Regions from separate parts of the Enterobacter dykesii genome, predicted to be linked through region 1. Evidence: predicted binding sites of a transcription regulator. Region 1 holds the regulator's gene; each other region holds the start of a gene.
What was found. Region 1 encodes CRP, which controls carbon source genes, mostly activating them, when cyclic AMP is high. Its sites were predicted from a motif close to ATGTGANNNNNNTCACAT; they were not measured.
Positions count from the first base shown of each region.

Region 2: ydfZ (putative selenium delivery protein YdfZ) is a predicted target of CRP. The motif match lies at 1,411-1,428, and genes of this name have one in related genera.
Region 3: epd (erythrose-4-phosphate dehydrogenase) is a predicted target of CRP. The motif match lies at 1,190-1,207, and genes of this name have one in related genera.

Region 1 covers NZ_CP126604.1:4,143,393-4,145,663, reverse strand. Annotated here, with positions in the region: gene F0320_RS19880 (YccS/YhfK family putative transporter) at 1-440, opposite strand, end outside; gene crp (cAMP-activated global transcriptional regulator CRP) at 498-1,130, opposite strand; gene F0320_RS19870 (OsmC family protein) at 1,442-1,846, shown strand; gene F0320_RS19865 (phosphoribulokinase) at 1,913-2,271, opposite strand, start outside.
Region 2 covers NZ_CP126604.1:2,052,742-2,055,012, forward strand. Annotated here, with positions in the region: gene F0320_RS09940 (mannitol dehydrogenase family protein) at 1-1,065, shown strand, start outside; gene ydfZ (putative selenium delivery protein YdfZ) at 1,109-1,312, opposite strand; gene F0320_RS09950 (universal stress protein) at 1,601-2,032, shown strand; gene F0320_RS09955 (GntR family transcriptional regulator) at 2,066-2,271, opposite strand, start outside.
Region 3 covers NZ_CP126604.1:3,752,097-3,754,367, forward strand. Annotated here, with positions in the region: gene epd (erythrose-4-phosphate dehydrogenase) at 1-995, opposite strand, end outside; gene tkt (transketolase) at 1,336-2,271, opposite strand, start outside.

The DNA of each region.
Region 1 (2,271 bases):
AGCCCGTACCATAATGTCCCCAGGGCGTAGATCAGCAGCGGCTCCCACACCGGCATGTTCCCGGCGAGGCTCAGCGTGAAAATGGCCGCAATCAGCGAAGCGGGAAGCAGGCGGGCATGCAGCGAACTGATTTCCGCCGTGACGCCAAGGGTCATCGCCAGCACGGTCAGGATCAGCGGCAGCGGGATATCCCGGGCAAGCAGAAGCTGCACGGCGAGGCTACACCCGGCAAACAGGCAGCCGCCGATAATCAGGCGTTTGAAAAAGCGCTTATGCGGCGTGTCAAGACCGGCAATATTGCAGCAGGCGGGCACGAGGGAGAACAGCAGACCTTGCTGAAGATGTCCGAGGATCAGGCCTATGGCCACAGGAAGACACAACACCAGCGTTTGTCGCAGTGCGTAGTTAACTTCCGGGTGATAGATCAGCCTGCGCCACATGGGGAGTAGAGACAAAAACGGCGTGACACCTTGCGATGGCACGCCGTTTAAGCGGAATTAACGCGTTCCGTAGACCACGATGGTTTTACCGTGGGCGGAGATCAGGTTTTGATCTTCCAGCATTTTCAGGATACGGCCCACTGTTTCACGGGAGCAACCGACGATCTGACCAATTTCCTGACGGGTAATTTTTATTTGCATGCCGTCCGGGTGGGTCATGGCGTCTGGCTGTTTCGCCAGGTTCAGCAGGGTTTGCGCGATACGGCCGGTAACGTCCAGGAAGGCGAGGTTACCCACTTTCTCTGACGTCACCTGCAGACGGCGCGCCATCTGGGAAGAAAGACGCATCAGGATGTCAGGGTTAACCTGAATCAGCTGACGGAACTTCTTGTAAGAAATTTCAGCCACTTCACATGCTGTCTTTGCACGAACCCAGGCGCTACGTTCCTGGCCCTCTTCAAACAGGCCCAGTTCACCGATGAAATCGCCCTGGTTCAGATAAGAAAGGATCATCTCTTTCCCTTCTTCATCTTTGATCAGCACTGCCACCGAGCCTTTAACGATGTAATACAACGTTTCCGCTTTTTCACCCTGGTGAATCAGCGTGCTCTTCGATGGGTACTTATGAATGTGGCAATGAGACAAGAACCATTCGAGAGTCGGGTCTGTTTGCGGTTTGCCAAGCACCATGCGCTGTTATCCTCTGTTATAAGCTGTCACCAGAGTCATCAGATGCATCCGGACTCTGGGGTTGCAATCGAATTCTTACCCATACCCTGGGAAGTCGGCTACCGTAACGTTTCGCAGCCAGTAAAGTTTGATGTCCTCTGCATACATGTGTAACGTCAATGTATTACTGTAGCATCCTGAGTGTTTTAGCATAGCTTTCGCCGCGTGTCTCCTGGTGTCTCGCTTCAGCATGATGCAGGTCGCCTTCCATTGCGAGAAATGTAACGCACGCGTAATCTGTCACCAAAAATGCAACGTTGGAGTTAATGAATATGCAAGCGCGCGTGAAATGGGTTGAAGGTTTAACGTTCCTGGGCGAGTCCGCGTCAGGACACCAGATTTTGATGGACGGTAACTCCGGCGATAAAGCGCCAAGCCCAATGGAAATGGTGCTGATGGCGGCAGGCGGATGCAGCGCGATTGACGTAGTGTCGATTCTGCAAAAAGGTCGTCATGACGTGACGGATTGTGAGGTTAAACTCACGTCAGAACGTCGCGAAGAGGCGCCACGCCTGTTCACCCATATTAACCTGCACTTTGTGGTCACCGGTAAAGAGCTGAAAGACGCGGCGGTCTCGCGTGCGGTGGACCTGTCTGCGGAGAAGTACTGCTCTGTGGCGTTAATGCTGGAGAAAGCGGTAAAAATCACGCATTCGTATGAAGTGATCGAGGCGTGATTGATGGGGCATCGTGCGTGTTGATGCCCTCACCCTAACCCTCTCCTACAGGGAGAGGGAACATGCTCACGCGATCTGTTTCCCTTCCATCAGTCGCTCCACCAGCGGCGTCATGATGAGCTCCATCGCCAGCCCCATTTTTCCGCCCGGCACGACTAACGTATTCATGTGCGAAATAAACGAGCCCTGCAGCATTGCCAGCAGCCACGGGTAATCAATGCCTGCGAGATTGCGGAAATGGATCACCACAAAGCTCTCATCCAGCGACGGGATGCTTTTAGCGGCAAACGGGTTTGAGGTGTCCACCGTCGGCACGCGCTGGAAGTTGATATGGGTGCGGGAAAACTGCGGCGTCAGGAAGTTAATGTAATCCTCCATGGAGCGCACCACGGAGTCCATCACTGCCTCTCGCGAATGGCCGCGCT
Region 2 (2,271 bases), 2.1 Mb from region 1:
GCGACCGGCCAACTGATGCTCGATCACCCTTTTATCGTCGCCGACCTGCAAAACCCGCACCAGCCGAAATCCGCGCCAGGCGTGGTGGTGGAAGCGTTGGCGCGTCGCAAAGCGGCGGGTCTGCCGGCGTTTAGCGTGATGTCCTGCGACAACATGCCGGAGAACGGCCACGTGATGCGCAATGTGGCCTGCGCGTACGCCCGGGCGGTAGACGGCGAGCTGGCGGACTGGATCGAGGCCAACGTCACCTTCCCGTCAACCATGGTGGACCGCATCGTGCCGGCGGTTACGCCTGATACGCTGGATAAAATTGAACGGCTGACCGGCGTGCGTGACCCGGCGGCGGTCGCCTGTGAACCGTTCCGCCAGTGGGTGATCGAAGACAACTTTGTGGCAGGACGTCCCGAGTGGGAAAAAGCCGGAGCCGAGCTTGTGTCAGACGTGATCCCGTTTGAAGAGATGAAGCTGCGCATGCTCAACGGCAGCCACTCGTTCCTGGCGTACCTGGGCTACCTGGCCGGATACCAGCATATCAACGACTGTATGGAAGATGAGAACTACCGCCTCGCCGCGCACGCGCTGATGCTTAACGAGCAGGCGCCCACGCTGAAAGTGAAGGGCGTTGATTTAGCTCGGTATGCCGATCTCCTGATTGCCCGCTACGGCAACCCGGCTCTGCGCCACAGGACATGGCAAATCGCGATGGACGGCAGCCAGAAGCTCCCGCAGCGTATGCTGGACTCCGTGCGCTGGCACCTGGTCCACCAGAAACCTTTCCCACTGCTGGCGCTGGGTGTGGCAGGGTGGATGCGCTATGTCGGCGGCGTGGATGAGAAGGGTAACGCCATCGACGTGAGCGATCCGCAGCTGGCGGTGATTCAGGCGGCGGTGAACGGAAGTGCGGAAGGGGAAAGCCGGGTCAACGCGCTGCTCGGCATTGAGGCCATATTTGGTAAAGAGTTACCGCAGGAGCCGCGCTTTGTGGCTGCGGTGATGGCCGCGTACCGGTCGTTGCTGCAACAGGGGGCGAAAGCGACCGTCGCGCATTACGCGTCTCAACGGTAATTCAGCACATGCCGCCGTGCGCGGCGGCATGTCTGCGCACAGCTTAGTGCATCCCCAGGCGAATCAGCTCAATCGGCTCGAACTTACCTTCGCATCCTTCCACTTCAACCGTTTTGCTGCGGCGTACCTGCGCGGCATCCAGCCCGTCGCTGTGGATCGCTTTAATCACGCCAGTTTTACCCGTGCCGCTAATCATGACGCGGCTGCCGGTGGTGATTGCATTGCGGTTACGGTCGTATGTCATCATGGTATATTCTCCTCTCTAACCTGTTCGTTACGGCGCTATTTCGGGTTTTGCCGTTCACGGGGCATATAAATACGCCTGTCCGCGCTTCATGTTTTTGTTTTTGATCAAACTCACACTTTTTTCTTTATTTCGTCGGGCGCTGACGGTTCAGGACGGTAATTTACAAAGGGGACCATTATTTTCATTAATTGATAGTTTCGACAGGGAAGCGTTGAGGGTTGGTTTATATTCCCGATGTCATCCTGTGTGCAGGAAATAACCCTTTCATCGGAATAAGGAGTCAGGCTTATGTATAAGAACATTTTGATGCCTGTAGACGTGTTTGAAATGGATTTGAGCGACAAAGCGGTTCGCCACGCGGCAAGCCTTGCGAAAGCTGAGGGCGCGTCGATCACCCTGGTCAATATTCTGCCTGCCAGCAGCCGGTCTCTGCTGCGCGGTTTCAACGCCGATATTAAAAAGTTTGAAGAGTATATGACTGCGGAATCCGGGAAGAAAATGAACGAGTTAAAAAGACTGTTCGATATCGCCCCTGAGAATATTCACAGCATGGTGCGTTTTGGCAACGTCCGCGATGAAATTATCAAGCTAAGCAAGGAGGGGAAATATGATGCGATTGTCATCGGGTCGAAAAATCCAAGCATCTCCACCCATCTGCTGGGTTCAAATGCGGAATCTATTCTGCGCTACGCCACGATCCCGGTGTTAGTCGTTCGCTAATCACGCCGCCGCACCCGAAAGGGGCGGCGAATATTACTCTTCGCTAAACCACTCGCTATTTTCCTGACGAATAAGCTGCACGGATTCGCTGATTTCCTGCAGATGCAGCGTCATCGCTTTTTCCACGCCGTCCGCATCGCGTTTTTCCAGCGCGCTGAAAATATCATGATGCTGTCGGAGCAGCATTTCCGGCGGGGAGACGTGATCGAGGCTCATGTAGCGCACGCGGTCAATGGTGG
Region 3 (2,271 bases), 390 kb from region 1:
GCTAACGTGGTGTCGAGCATTCGGTTAGCAAAGCCCCATTCGTTATCACACCAGACCAGCGTCTTGATAAGGTGTGCACCACTGACTCTCGTTTGCGTGCCATCGACGATGGCGCTGTGCGGGTCGTGGTTAAAATCTACTGAGACCAACGGTAATTCCGTATAGTCAACTATACCATGAAATGCCCCCTGTGCCGCTTTTTGCAGCAAGAGGTTGACTTCACAGGCTTTTACCGGTTTTTTCACCGTCACGCTAAGGTCGATTGCGGTGACGTTAATCGTCGGGACGCGCACGGCAATCGCTTCAAACCGGTCATTAAACTGCGGAAAAATTCGGGTGATCCCTGCAGCCAGTTTCGTGTCCACCGGAATGATTGACTGGCTCGCCGCGCGAGTGCGTCGTAAATCCGGATGGTAGGCGTCGATAACCTGCTGATCGTGCATGGCGGAGTGAATCGTGGTCACGGTGCCGGATTCAATGCCATACGCATCGTCTAACAGTTTGATGACCGGAATAATGCAGTTGGTGGTACAGGAGGCGTTGGAAACAATGCGGTGTTCGGCCTGCAGCTCATGCTGGTTGACGCCAAACACGACGGTCGCGTCGAGGTCGTTACTGCCGGGATGAGAAAACAGGACTTTTTTCGCGCCTGCAGCAAGATGCGCTTCGCCATGTTCGCGGTTGCCGTACACGCCTGTACAGTCAAGCACCACATCCACGCCCAGTTCACGCCAGGGTAGCCCGGAGATGCTGTTCTCATGCAGTACACGAATAGCGTCATCACCAACAAAAAGCCGATCTCTTTCCTGGCGTACGTCCCAGGCAAAGCGTCCGTGGCTGGTGTCATATTTCAACAAATGCGCCATGCCCGTAGCATCCGCCAGTTCATTGATTGCCACCACGGTTATTTCCGCCCGACGTCCGGATTCATATAAAGCACGAACCACGTTACGTCCGATGCGACCGAAGCCATTAATCGCTACGCGTACGGTCATAGATCTCCTGCAAAGCAATCCCTGAGTTTGAGGTGGCTGAAAGAGTAATCCAGCTACGCCCGAAGGGGAATCCTTGCTGTCACAAACTGCGATTGATTGGTCAATTGTCGAACATTTAATCGACTGAAACGCTTCAGCAAGAATAAGCGAATCGGGGAATAAAAGGAATGTCTGTCCAGATGAATAAGCGAGCTATATGACTTGCGTCACATTTTAGGTGGAATAATGGCGGCAGGGGAAAAGCAAAACGGTAACCGAGAGGTTACCGTTTTTTAGTGTTTGCACCCTCTCCCGTGGGAGAGGGCTGGGGTGAGGGCATCAGCCCGCACCTTACAAACAATTACAGCAGTTCTTTCGCTTTCGCGACAACATTCTCAACGGTGAAGCCGAACTCTTCGAACAGCTGTTCTGCAGGAGCAGATTCACCGAAGGTGGTCATACCGACGATAGCGCCGTTCAGGCCCACGTATTTGAACCAGTAGTCAGCGATACCCGCTTCCACTGCCACGCGAGCGGAAACCGCTTTAGGCAGCACGGATTCACGGTATGCGGCATCCTGTTTGTCGAACGCATCGGTTGACGGCATGGAGACCACGCGCGCCTTCACGCCTTCGGCAGTCAGTTTTTCCCACGCTGCAACCGCCAGTTCAACTTCAGAACCGGTGGCGATAAAGATCAGCTCTGGCTGGCCCGCGCAATCTTTCAGCACGTAACCACCGCGAGCGATGTTCGCCAACTGCTCAGGCGTACGCTCCTGCTGTGCCAGGTTCTGACGGGAGAGGATCAGCGCGGTTGGACCGTCCTGACGCTCAACGCCGTATTTCCACGCCACTGCGGATTCCACCTGGTCACATGGACGCCATGTGCTCATGTTCGGCGTCACGCGCAGGGAAGCCACCTGCTCTACCGGCTGGTGAGTTGGACCATCTTCGCCCAGACCGATGGAGTCGTGGGTGTAGACCATCACCTGACGCTGTTTCATCAGCGCGGCCATACGCACGGCGTTACGTGCATATTCGACAAACATCAGGAAGGTAGAGGTGTACGGCAGGAAACCGCCGTGCAGGGAGATACCGTTGGCAATCGCGGTCATACCGAATTCACGTACACCGTAATGGATGTAGTTACCGGCATTATCTTCGTTGATTGGCTTAGAACCAGACCACAGGGTCAGGTTAGATGGCGCCAGGTCAGCGGAGCCGCCCAGGAATTCTGGAAGCCAAGGGCCGAACGCTTCAATCGCATTCTGAGACGCTTTACGGCTCGCGATTTTAGA